Regions from separate parts of the Brenneria tiliae genome, predicted to be linked through region 1. Evidence: predicted binding sites of a transcription regulator. Region 1 holds the regulator's gene; each other region holds the start of a gene.
The links. The regulator CRP, encoded in region 1, controls carbon source genes, mostly activating them, when cyclic AMP is high. The targets are predictions, from matches to a motif close to ATGTGANNNNNNTCACAT.

Region 1 (3,113 bases):
CAGCGGAGCGGGAACCACAACCACCAGCCAGGCATTCCACAAGATTTTTCAGCAGTTAAACATGCGCGCCGCCCAGCTTGAAGGTGACAGCTTCCACCGCTATACCCGCCCGGAAATGGATATGGAAATACGTAAGGCGCGGGATCTCGGGCGCCATATCAGCTATTTCGGCCCGGAGGCCAATGATTTCAGCCTGCTGGAGCAGTCGTTTACCGAATATGGCCGCCACGGAAGCGGTAAAACCCGTAAATATCTCCATACCTATGATGAAGCGATCCCCTACAACCAGGTGCCCGGTACGTTCACGCCGTGGGAGCCGATGCCTGAACCCACCGACGTGCTGTTTTATGAAGGGCTGCACGGCGGCGTGGTGACCGATAGGCACAATGTGGCGCAACACGTCGATTTGCTGGTCGGCGTGGTGCCGATCGTCAACCTGGAATGGATTCAGAAACTGATTCGCGACGTGAACGAGCGCGGACACTCGCGCGAAGCGGTGATGGATTCGGTGGTGCGCTCCATGGAAGACTACATCACCTACATTACGCCGCAGTTTTCACGCACGCACATCAACTTCCAGCGCGTTCCCACCGTTGATACCTCCAACCCGTTCGCCGCCAAGTCGATCCCCTCACTGGACGAAAGCTTCGTGGTGATTCATTTCCAGGAACTGGATAATATTGACTACCCTTATCTGCTGGCCATGTTGCAGGGATCGTTTATTTCCCATATCAACACCCTGGTGGTGCCCGGCGGGAAAATGGGTCTGGCGATGGAGCTGATTATGGCGCCGCTGGTGCAGCGCCTGCTGGAAGGGAAAAAAATCGAATAGTCCGCCGCGGCAAAAGCACCAGCGGGCGATACGCCGAGGATTACCCCGCTATGCGGACTTCATGACTGTGCGTGACCTCGACGGCTTTATCCAGCATCAGCGCCACCGAGCAATAGCGCTCCGCGGAGAGCGCCACCGCCCGTTCCACCGCTTTCTCCGTCAGCCCTGTGCCCGTCACGATAAAATGCAGATTAATATGGGTAAACAGGCGCGGCGCTTCCGTTCTCCGCTCCGAGGTCAGTTTAACCTCGCAGTCCGCCACGTCATGACGGCCTTTCTGCAGGATCGACACCACGTCAATCGCACTGCAGCCGCCAACCGACATCAACACCATTTCCATTGGGCTTGGCGCCTTGTCTCCCGAATTGCCATCCATCAGCACCTGATGCCCGGACGCTGATTCACCAAGAAAAGTTAAACCTTCAATCCACTTTACTCGAGCCTGCATGCCGCCTCCGCTAAAAATTTTTTGAAAATTTATATCGTTACTGTACAAAAACACGCTATAACCAAAGCTTCATCATGCTGAAGCGAGACAACACAAGACAGGTCCTTCAAGCTGTGTTACAAACGAAAATAGAATCTGCCTTTTCTGGACAAACTCAGATACCGGGGAGATGATGATGTCGCCAGATAGAGGCTCCAGTATATTCCCTGACGTCATTCTTCCTAGACGAATTTTGAATGTTTAGCAGTAATACGCCGTACAGGGAACTCTGAGCCCTGTGATTTGCGCAGTGAATTACAACAGAGGATGATAGCGAATGGTTCTCGGCAAACCGCAAACAGACCCGACTCTCGAATGGTTCCTTTCTCATTGTCATATCCACAAGTATCCATCGAAGAGCACGCTGATTCACCAGGGTGAAAAAGCAGAAACGCTTTACTACATCGTGAAAGGCTCTGTCGCAGTGCTGATCAAAGATGAAGAAGGCAAAGAAATGATTCTCTCTTATCTCAATCAGGGAGATTTTATCGGTGAACTTGGCCTGTTTGAAGAAGGTCAGGAGCGCAGCGCCTGGGTACGGGCGAAAACGGCTTGTGAAGTTGCTGAAATTTCTTATAAAAAGTTCCGGCAGTTGATTCAGGTGAATCCCGATATTCTGATGCGCCTGTCGGCGCAGATGGCCAGCCGACTACAGGTAACTTCAGAGAAAGTCGGTAATCTGGCGTTTCTCGACGTTACCGGCCGTATTGCTCAGACGTTATTAAACCTGGCGAAACAACCCGATGCCATGACTCACCCCGATGGCATGCAAATAAAAATCACCCGTCAGGAAATTGGGCAAATCGTCGGCTGTTCACGCGAAACCGTGGGCCGTATTCTTAAAATGCTGGAAGACCAGAACCTGATCTCCGCACATGGTAAAACGATTGTGGTTTACGGCACCCGTTAAACCATTCCGTTACCCTACAACAAAAAAGCGTGAAGCGAGTTTCACGCTTTTTTTTATCACCATCAACGCAGGTCTCATATTTACCCCTTAGTTAATGAGCAGGGTATTTATTATCAAAATAAATTATTTACCGGCAATGTAAATAGCCTTACCAACAGGCTTAATCTATTATTTTCAATATCGGCAAAATAAAAATCAGCCATGATTTATAAAGTTATATTTTAATATAGATCAATAAAACTCCATTTTTATTTATTTTAAGAAAATCCCTATTAATATGGATATCCGGGGGGATTTTTCAGACAAATCCACCTTATATGAATATATTGCTGAAAACAGAAACCTATGGAAATAAAAAAAACCATCATGAGAATATAACTTATTGATAATAAAACAATAAATATCTTATGCGTAATTTTAATTGGCAATTTAGCTTTCATAGAACCCTCCTTTCCTTTCGATTATTCAAAAGACGCATTGAACTCACCGTATTGAATTGTTTTATTTTTGTGATAACACTGATGCGGGTTTTTGATAAAACTGAAAACTGATATTCCATTTTTAGCGAAAAATCCAACCTTATTACCCTGGGCATATGGAACGATAAATGCCTTAACGAAAGTTATATTCCAACAGGAGATAATCCTTATGAAATACCTACTGCCTTCAGCCGCCGCCGGGCTGTTATGTCTTGCCTGCCAACCAGCGATGGCGGCCGATACCGGCGGCTATGCCACCACCGACGGCGGCAACGTTTCCGGCGCCGTCAATAAAACGGCCGGTTCGATGCAGGACATTGTCGATATCATCGCGGCAGCGCGTCTGGACTCAAGCGGTAAAAAAGTGTCAGGCGGCGCCTACCCCGTAGTCATCACCTATAACGG
Region 2 (3,113 bases), on a different contig from region 1:
GCCATCGCCGCCTGCGCCGCGGCGAACATCCCGGTCATTGCCAGCCAGGACTGGCACCCGGCCGATCACGGCAGCTTCGCGATCAACGCCAACGCCGCCGTGGGGGAAACCGGCGAGCTGGACGGCCTGCCCCAGGTCTGGTGGCCGGTACACTGCGTTCAGCATCAGCCGGGGGCGCAGTTTCATCCGGCGTTGAACCGGCAGGCGATTGAATGGGTGGTACGCAAAGGCACCCAGGCCGATATTGATAGCTATAGCGCGTTTTTTGATAACGGGCACCGCGCTAAAACCGCGCTCGACGACTGGCTACGGACGCGGAACATTACTCGCCTGACCGTGATGGGCATCGCCACGGACTATTGCGTGAAATTCAGCGTGCTGGACGCCCTCGAACTGGGCTATAAAACCGAGGTGCTGGTGGATGGATGCCGCGGCGTCAATCTTGACCCGCAGGACAGCCAGGCGGCGCTGGCGGAAATGCAGCGGCGCGGCGCGAAGCTTGTCGATCTGCAAAGCTTCGTTGCCGGGCTGGCGTCCGGCGGCTAACGCCGCCGTCTCGGCGCAGGTCCGTCGCCCTTCCCCCCGGCCTGCGTTTAGCCTTGCATTTTTATCTTCACCACGGCGGGTTCACTGAACTGCTGCTTCAGCTGTTGTTTGCTTTTTATCACAATCTCGCCGTCGGGGCCGATGGTCATATGCTCCGCCTGTTGATTATGGCGAGCCTGCCACAGCATCACCATTTGCAGACAATTCTCTTTCTGTTGCGCGGACAAAGCGACGCCGTCCGGCCATTTGCCCAACTCCACCGCCGTTGCCAGCCGTTGATAAATTTCCGGCGTCATGGCGTCAATCAGATCGTCGAGTTGCATCCTTTATCTCCCCGCATGCGGTTTTGCTGCCATATTTATCGCTATAAACGCTTGGCTGAAACGATTAAGCTAGGTTACAATTCAGGTCGGGTAGCCAGCTTGCACCGGTGGCCGATTTAGCCGTCAACCCGCTCGCCATCTACGTCGTCGATAAAGCTGAGCGACGCGGAATTAACGCAGTAGCGCTCCCCCGTGGTCTGCGGACCATCAGGGAATACGTGGCCCAGATGCGCGTCGCAGTTACCGCAGCGAATCTCGATGCGCCGCATGTTGTGGGCGTTATCTTCAAGATAGCGGATGACGTCGGATGAGACCGGCTGGTCGAAACTCGGCCAACCGCACCCTGAGTCGTACTTGTTATCCGAATAGAACAGCGGCTTCTGGCAGCACAGGCAGTGGTAAATACCCGTGCGCTTATTGTGCAGCAGCTTGCCGGAATAAGCGGGTTCGGTGCCCCGCTGTTGGGTCACATAGCGCTGCATTTCCGTCAGTTGTTCTGCATCTGGCGGTGTTTGTTGAGAGGGATCGTCGCTCATAGTCGCCTCACTGCGTGTGTTAGCTATTAAATTGATCATTAATTATAACAAAAAATTAACAACTTTACAGGCCATTTTGGCTTAATATAATAGCTGTTGTCGGGGCGAATATTTAATTGTGACCTTTATCGCAATTCTGGATGGGACGGAGTTTATATGATGCTCTCAGAGCCGGTATCCGTCTGAAATGTTCTTTATTTACAAGCACTGGCGGATTTTCGTGCAAGGGTTGGCGGCAGGTTTGACTTACAGCAACTATTGACACGATTCCGCTTGACGCCCAGCAAGGTTTTTGTAATTTTACAACCAACCTTTTATTCACTAACCAATATCTGGTGGAATATATGACTATCAAAGTAGGTATCAACGGTTTTGGCCGCATCGGCCGTATTGTTTTCCGCGCTGCACAGGAACGTTCCGACATCGAAATCGTCGCGATCAACGATCTGTTAGACGCTGAATACATGGCGTATATGTTGAAGTATGACTCTACCCATGGCCGTTTCAACGGCACCGTTGAAGTTAAAGATGGCCACCTGGTTGTTAACGGTAAAACGATTCGTGTCACCTCAGAGCGCGATCCTGCGAACCTGAAGTGGAACGAAGTCAACGTTGATGTTGTCGCTGAAGCAACCGGTCTGTTCCTGACTGACGAAACCGCGCGTAAACACATCACCGCCGGCGCCAAAAAAGTGGTGCTGACCGGTCCGTCCAAAGACAGCACCCCGATGTTCGTTATCGGCGTTAACCATAAAAGCTACGACGGCCAGGATATCGTTTCCAACGCATCCTGTACCACCAACTGCCTGGCGCCGCTGGCCAAAGTCATCAACGACAACTTCGGTATCGTTGAAGCGCTGATGACCACCGTTCACGCCACCACCGCAACGCAGAAAACCGTTGACGGCCCGTCTCACAAAGACTGGCGCGGCGGCCGCGGCGCATCTCAGAACATCATCCCGTCTTCTACCGGCGCAGCGAAAGCGGTCGGCAAGGTTATTCCTGAACTGAACGGCAAACTGACCGGTATGGCGTTCCGCGTTCCTACCCCGAACGTATCCGTTGTCGACCTGACCGCCCGTCTGGAAAAACCGGCTTCTTACAAAGAAATCTGTGCCGCCATCAAAGCCGCTTCCGAAGGCGAACTGAAAGGCGTTCTGGGTTACACCGAAGATGACGTGGTTTCCACCGATTTCAACGGCGAAAAACTGACTTCCGTCTTCGACGCGAAAGCCGGTATCGCGCTGAGCGACAACTTTGTGAAACTGGTTTCCTGGTACGATAACGAAACCGGCTACTCCAACAAAGTTCTGGATCTGATCGCCCATATCTCCAAGTAAGTCTGGGTAATGATTCAATGATGAAGGGCGGCCCTGGGGCCGCCCTTTTTACTTGCTGATTAACAACAACCAAAAAACTTCCGGGAGAAGTTTTTGACGTCGCGTTAGCGACGACCCACAGGGTGGCGGCCATGGATGGCACGCCACAAAAAAAGGCAACATCATGAATGATAAGATTTTCGCGCTTCCCATCAGCAAACCCGTTACGGCAACCGTAAGCCAACGGCAGCTGGATCAACTGCCGGTCATCGTGGTCGAACACCCGCAGGTTCGCGCGGCGGTGGCATTACAGGGCGCCCATCTGTTGAGCTGGCAGCCGACGGGCGAAGCGCCGGTGTTGTGGCTGAGCGACAACACCGCGTTCACCG
Region 3 (3,113 bases), on a different contig from region 1:
TCGCCTGGCGCAGCGGCCAGCTCAACAGTTGGCCGAACCAGGCGTACATATCGCCAAAGGCGGACTGCCCGGCCTCCAGCCCGATATGGCCGGGCACCACGCTGCCGTCCACCTGGCCGCAGATCCCCCTGATGGTGCGATCGGCGATGCGCGCTTTATCGGCAATCAGGATGTCGCAGGTGGAGGTGCCGATCACTTTAACCAGGGTATAGGGCTGCGCTCCGGCGCCCACGGCGCCGACGTGGCAGTCAAAGGCGCCGCCGGCGATAACCACGCTTTCCGGCAGGCCGAGCCGCGCGGCCCATTCGGCGGTGATGGCGCCGACGGGCGCGTCGGCGGTCCAGGTGTCGCTAAACATCGGGTATTGCAGCTTTTCGCTCAGGCGGGGATCGAGCGCGTGCAGAAAGGTTTTGGGCGGCAGACCGCCCCAGTCGGGGTGCCACAGCGACTTGTGTCCGGCGGCGCAGCGGCCGCGTCGAATGTTGCCAGGAGCCTGGGTGCCGGAGAGCAGGGCGGGCACCCAGTCGCACAGTTCGATCCAGGAGACGGCGGCCTGACGCACCGCCGCATCCTGGCGTGAGACGTGCAGTATTTTGGCCCAGAACCATTCCGAGGAGTAGACGCCGCCAATATAGCGGGTGTAATCCGCAAACCGGCCGCTATGGCACAGGCTGGTGATCGCCTCCGCCTCTTCTATCGCCGTATGATCCTTCCACAGCACGAACATGGCGTTGGGGTTGGCGGAAAACTCGGGGCGCAGCGCCAGAATCGTCCCCTGTTCGTCGATGGGCGCGGGGGTGGAGCCGGTGGAATCCACGCCGATGCCGACGATCCGCCGGCGCTGCGCCGCGCTCAGTCGTTCCACCACGGCGCGAATGGCCTGCTCCAGCGACTCGATATAATCCAGCGGGTGGTGGCGGAACTGGTTATTCGCCGGCTGACAATACATCCCGGCGCGCCAGCGCGGGTAATACGCCACCTCAGTGGTCAATTCTTGCCCGCTCCGGCAGTCAACGGCCAATGCGCGCACCGAATCACTGCCAAAGTCGAGGCCCAAGGTAATCGCGCCAGCGTTCATCGCTCCCCTCCCGTCAATTCCGCCTTTGTTTATAGCCGTATACGATAGGCGGGCATTAACGCGGGGCGTGAGGAGCGGTTAGCTGGAAGTATGCATTTTCCTGCCGCTCGCCGTCATTCTGTGATGCTCGTCAAAAGTTAATGACTGGTTAAATTTGCTAAATATATGCACAAACCTGTCGTTGTTCGGGGATGTGATAACGCTCGATATTCTTGCTGAAAATAACCGCTAAAACATACAGCGTCTGAATGCTGCTGAGTAAAGGACTGCCACCAACGCTGTGCTTTTCCTTTATCCCGACCGGAAATGCCTTAATGGAACCGATTACACATCCAGGATCCTCTGACGTGTAAAAAATAACTATAGCGGAGAACATCATGCATAAATTCACTAAGCTGCTGGCGACGATTGGGCTGGCCGCGGTTATGTCACAATCGGCTATCGCCGAAACGTTGAAGCTGGGGTTTCTGGTTAAACAGCCGGAAGAACCCTGGTTTCAGACGGAATGGAAATTTGCCGATAAGGCGGGAAAAGATCTCGGTTTCGAGGTGATTAAAATCGCCGTCCCGGACGGCGAAAAAACGCTTAATGCCATTGATAGCCTGGCGGCCAGCGGGGCGAAAGGCTTTGTGATCTGTACCCCCGACCCCAAATTAGGGGCGGCGATCGTCGCCAAGGCGCGCAGCTACGACCTGAAGGTCATCGCCGTGGACGATCAGTTCGTTAATGCCAGAGGCGAGCCGATGGACTCGGTGCCGCTGGTCATGATGGCGGCCAGCAAAATCGGCGAGCGCCAGGGGCAGGAGCTGTGGAACGAAATGAATAAACGCGGCTGGAAGGTGGAGGAAACCGCGGTGATGGCGATCACCGCCAACGAACTGGATACCGCCCGGCGCCGCACCACCGGCTCGATGGATGCATTAAAAGCCGCCGGTTTCCCGGAAAAGCAAATCTATCAGGTTCCCACCAAATCCAACGATATTCCCGGGGCGTTTGACGCCGCCAACTCGATGCTGGTGCAGCATCCCGGCGTGAAGAACTGGCTGATTGTCGGCATGAACGACAATACCGTGCTGGGCGGCGTGCGGGCGACGGAAGGTCAGGGGTTCAAGGCGCCCAACGTGATCGGCATCGGTATCAACGGGGTGGATGCGGTGAGCGAACTGTCGAAAGGACAGGCCACCGGTTTCTATGGTTCGCTGCTGCCAAGCCCGGATATCCACGGCTATAAAAGCATCCAGATGCTGAATGAGTGGGTGACCAAAGGCGTGGAACCGCAAAAGTTCACCGAAGTTACCGATGTGGTGCTGATCACCCGCGACAACTTCAAGGTCGAACTGGAGAAAAAAGGTCTGCTGTAACGGCCGGCGGGACAGGGAGGTCCGTGCGTTCGCCGCCGGTTTCCATCCCCGCTGCGGCGGGAACGACCGGTGCGACGGCGAGTGGTCAACTATGAGGAAACGAAAATGACGGTACAGTCAGCCTATTTGTCGTTTCATGGCATCGGCAAGGAATTCCCCGGCGTCAAGGCGCTGGCGGATATCAGCTTTTCCTGCCAGGCGGGGCAGATCCACGGCTTGATGGGGGAAAACGGGGCGGGTAAATCCACGCTGTTGAAAATCCTGAGCGGCAACTATTTGCCTTCCGCCGGGGAAATCCATATCCAGGGCCGGCCGGTGCGCTTCAATAGCACCATGGATGCGCTGAATGCCGGCGTGGCGATTATTTATCAGGAGTTGCATCTGGTGCCGGAAATGACGGTGGCGGAGAATATTTACCTTGGCCAGCTGCCGCACAAGTACGGCATGGTGAATTATTCGCTGCTGCGTTATGAGGCCAAACTGCAGCTTGAGCACCTGGGACTGGATATCGATCCCGACACGCCGCTTAAATACCTTTCCATCGGCCAGTGGCAAATGGTGGAGATCGCCAAGGCGCTGGCCCGCAACGCCAAAATTATCGCTTTTGACGAACCCACCAGTTCGCTATCCGCCCGCGAAATCGAACAGCTGTTCCGGGTGATCGCCGAATTACG
Region 4 (3,113 bases), on a different contig from region 1:
GAGACGATCGCCGCCGTCAGCACCGACCAGCGCGGAGTCGCCAACTGCAAATGAAAACCCAGCAGCAAGGACAGGACAATGGCGAAACTCAGCTTAAACGCAAAGCGGAAGCGCACGAATATTGGGCTTTTCATGATATCAGCCGAACTCGCGCAGGCGGTATAACAGGCGAATCAGCGGCGACGGCTTGCTGTCTTTGTCCACCTGCTCCCCGGTAATCACCACGGTGGCGGTGGTGCCGGCCGGATACAGTTCGCCCATTTGGCGATCGAGTTTGATTTTCACCGGCACGCGCTGCGCCAGGCGCACCCACTCCAGGTTGGAGTCGACGATCGCCAGCCCCTTATCGTCAACGCCGCTACTGCTGTTGTTCACCCCGACGGGCACGCTCTCCACCGTGCCGTAGAAGATGCGCTCACTGCCCAGCGGCGTGATCTCAGCACGATATCCACGGCGCACCCGTTCCAGTTTGGTTTCTTCCATATACGCCAGCAGGTAGAACGAATCTTTTTTCACCAGCGCGACGGCGGTTGAACCGCGGGTAATAAACTCCCCGCGCTGCACATTCAGGTTGGTGACCCAACCATCGGCTGGCGCACGCACCACCGTGCGCTCCAGATCCAGCTGCGCCAGCGCCAGTACGGACTGTGCCTTGGCAAGCTGGTGGATCGCCGTTTCCAGCGCATTGCCCGACTGGTCGATATCCTCCTGCGACATCGCATGAATGCCCAAACGCGTCCGGCGGGCGGCCTCGCGCTTTTTCTCCGTCATCAGCGCCTGATAATAGGCCACATCGGCCGCCGCCTGTGCCTGCGCCTCGCTATAACGGGGTCGATCCACCACGAACAGCACGTCGCCCTGTTTCACCAACTGGTTGTCCGTCACCCGCACATCGGTAAGCAAGCCGCTGACATCGGGGGCGATGGCCACCACATCCGCGCTAAACTTAGCATCCCGCGTCCAGGGCGATTCGGTATAAAACGCCCAGATACGAAATACCGCCACAATGGCGAACAACACCACGACCAGCGTGACGGCCACGCGGCCCAGTTTTTTCATGAGCGAGGAGATAAAGAAAGATTGCACCAAGAACCTCAAAGACCGTAGCGGAACAGCAGATAGAACAGGCAGCAGAATAATGCGGTATTAAACAACGCCGGATGCCAGACGAAGTCATAAATCCCCGTCGGCTGCAACAGCCGGTTCACGACGAAAAACAGCGTCAGCGACACCAGCAGAACAAAAAAGACCGGCGGAAACGACAGTCCGAACAACACCATAACCGGCAGCGAACTCATTCTCTTTTCCTTTATGTTTCATTAGCGGTAACGCATCGCGGCGATGGCGGATGCTGGCGCTGATTCGATAAGCGATGCCGAATCAGCATTTTTCACGCTACGGTGATAACGATGAATGGCTGCAAGCGTTATATAACCCCTCCGGCCTCACCGGATAGGCTATATTATGAATGGTTAATCTTGTCCTATCTACATAGTGTGATCTAAATCACTTTTAAGCCAGAGTGAATAATGGAACGACTAAAAAGTATGGCGGTATTCGCCCGAGTGGTGAAGTGCGGCTCTTTTACCGCGGCGGCGCGCCAGCTCCAGATGAGCGTTTCCGCCGTCAGCCAGACCGTAACCAAGCTTGAAGACAAATTGCAGATCAAGCTGCTTAATCGCAGTACGCGCAGCATCGGCCTGACCGAAGCGGGGAAAATCTATTACCACGGCTGCTGCCGCATGCTGCACGAAGCGCATGAGGTACATGAGCAGCTTTACGCCTTCAACAGCACCCCGACCGGCACACTGCGCATCGGCGGCTCTTCGACCATGGCGCAGATCGTGCTGTCCACCATGACCGCCGATATGCTGAAAGAGTATCCGGGTCTTTCCGTTAATCTGATCACCGGGATCCCCGCGCCTGATTTGATCGCCGACGGTCTGGATATCGTCATCCGGGTCGGCGCGTTGCAGGACTCCAGCCTGTTTTCCAAACGGCTGGGCTCGATGCCCATGGTGGTGTGCGCCGCCAAAGGCTATCTGGCGCAGCACGGCGCGCCGGAAAAACCGGCCGACGTGGTCAATTTCTCCTGGCTGGAATATAGCGTACGCCCGGATAGTGAATTCGAACTGATCGCCCCTGAAGGCATCGCCACCCGGCTGGCGCCGCCGGGGCGTTTCGTCACCAACGATCCGCAGACGCTGGTGCGCTGGTTAAAAGCCGGCGCGGGCATCGCCTATGTTCCCCTGATGTGGGTGACTGAAGAAATTCGGCGCGGCGAAATGGAAATTCTGTTCAACCGTTACCATTCCGATCCGCGCCCGGTTTATGCGTTATATACCCGCAAAGATAACCTGCCGCTGAAAGTACAGGTCTGTATCAACTATATGATTGAGTATTTCAGGAAAGTCGCCCTGACATATCAGGAGTATCGGCAGGATAGCGAGACGGATAAAGACTAAAAAAACCGCGGCGGTAAGCGCGCGGTTTTTCATAAAGATGGCGTGGAAACGGCGTGTGATTACGCCGTGCCGCCCACCGTCAGGCTTTCCAGCTTCAGCGTCGGCTGGCCCACGCCGACGGGCAGGCTCTGCCCCTCTTTGCCGCACACGCCGACCCCTTTATCCAGCGCCAGATCGTTGCCCACCATCGAGATCTGCTGCATCGCCTCAATGCCGGAACCAATCAGCGTCGCCCCTTTCACCGGGCTGGTGATGCGCCCGTTCTCGATCAAATAGGCTTCCGAGGTGGAAAAGACGAATTTGCCGGAGGTGATATCCACCTGGCCGCCGCCAAAATTCGGCGCGTACAGGCCGTACTCGACGCTGGCGATAATCTCTTGCGGCGTGGATTTCCCGGCCAGCATATAGGTATTGGTCATGCGCGGCATCGGCAAATGGGCGTAGGACTCACGGCGGCCGTTGCCGGTCGGCGCCGCGCCCATCAGACGGGCGTTGAGTTTATCCTGCATGTAGCCTTTCAGGATGCCGTTTTCAATCAATACGTTATATTGTCCCGGCACCCCTTCGTCATCCATCGCCAGCGAGCCACGGCGGCCGGCCAGCGTACCGTCGTCAACCACGGTGCAAAGCTCGGAGGCCACCAGCTTG

Region 2: the regulator CRP is predicted to act here: its motif matches at 1,522-1,539, upstream of msrB (peptide-methionine (R)-S-oxide reductase MsrB).
Region 3: the regulator CRP is predicted to act here: its motif matches at 1,197-1,214, upstream of MFP24_RS23330 (arabinose ABC transporter substrate-binding protein).
Region 4: the regulator CRP is predicted to act here: its motif matches at 1,495-1,512, upstream of aaeR (HTH-type transcriptional activator AaeR).

What each region holds. Positions count from the first base shown of each region.
Region 1 is NZ_JAKPCB010000096.1:48,195-51,307, forward strand. It holds gene MFP24_RS10215 (phosphoribulokinase) at 1-832, shown strand, start outside; gene MFP24_RS10220 (OsmC family protein) at 873-1,280, opposite strand; gene crp (cAMP-activated global transcriptional regulator CRP) at 1,597-2,229, shown strand; gene MFP24_RS10230 (polysaccharide lyase) at 2,878-3,113, shown strand, end outside.
Region 2 is NZ_JAKPCB010000103.1:475,014-478,126, reverse strand. It holds gene pncA (bifunctional nicotinamidase/pyrazinamidase) at 1-546, shown strand, start outside; gene MFP24_RS23025 (YeaC family protein) at 594-869, opposite strand; gene msrB (peptide-methionine (R)-S-oxide reductase MsrB) at 986-1,405, opposite strand; gene gapA (glyceraldehyde-3-phosphate dehydrogenase) at 1,750-2,745, shown strand; gene MFP24_RS23010 (D-hexose-6-phosphate mutarotase) at 2,909-3,113, shown strand, end outside.
Region 3 is NZ_JAKPCB010000103.1:542,099-545,211, forward strand. It holds gene MFP24_RS23325 (ribulokinase) at 1-1,078, opposite strand, end outside; gene MFP24_RS23330 (arabinose ABC transporter substrate-binding protein) at 1,456-2,439, shown strand; gene araG (L-arabinose ABC transporter ATP-binding protein AraG) at 2,545-3,113, shown strand, end outside.
Region 4 is NZ_JAKPCB010000097.1:236,953-240,065, forward strand. It holds gene aaeB (p-hydroxybenzoic acid efflux pump subunit AaeB) at 1-134, opposite strand, end outside; gene aaeA (p-hydroxybenzoic acid efflux pump subunit AaeA) at 139-1,059, opposite strand; gene aaeX (p-hydroxybenzoic acid efflux pump operon protein AaeX) at 1,095-1,298, opposite strand; gene aaeR (HTH-type transcriptional activator AaeR) at 1,530-2,465, shown strand; gene tldD (metalloprotease TldD) at 2,525-3,113, opposite strand, start outside.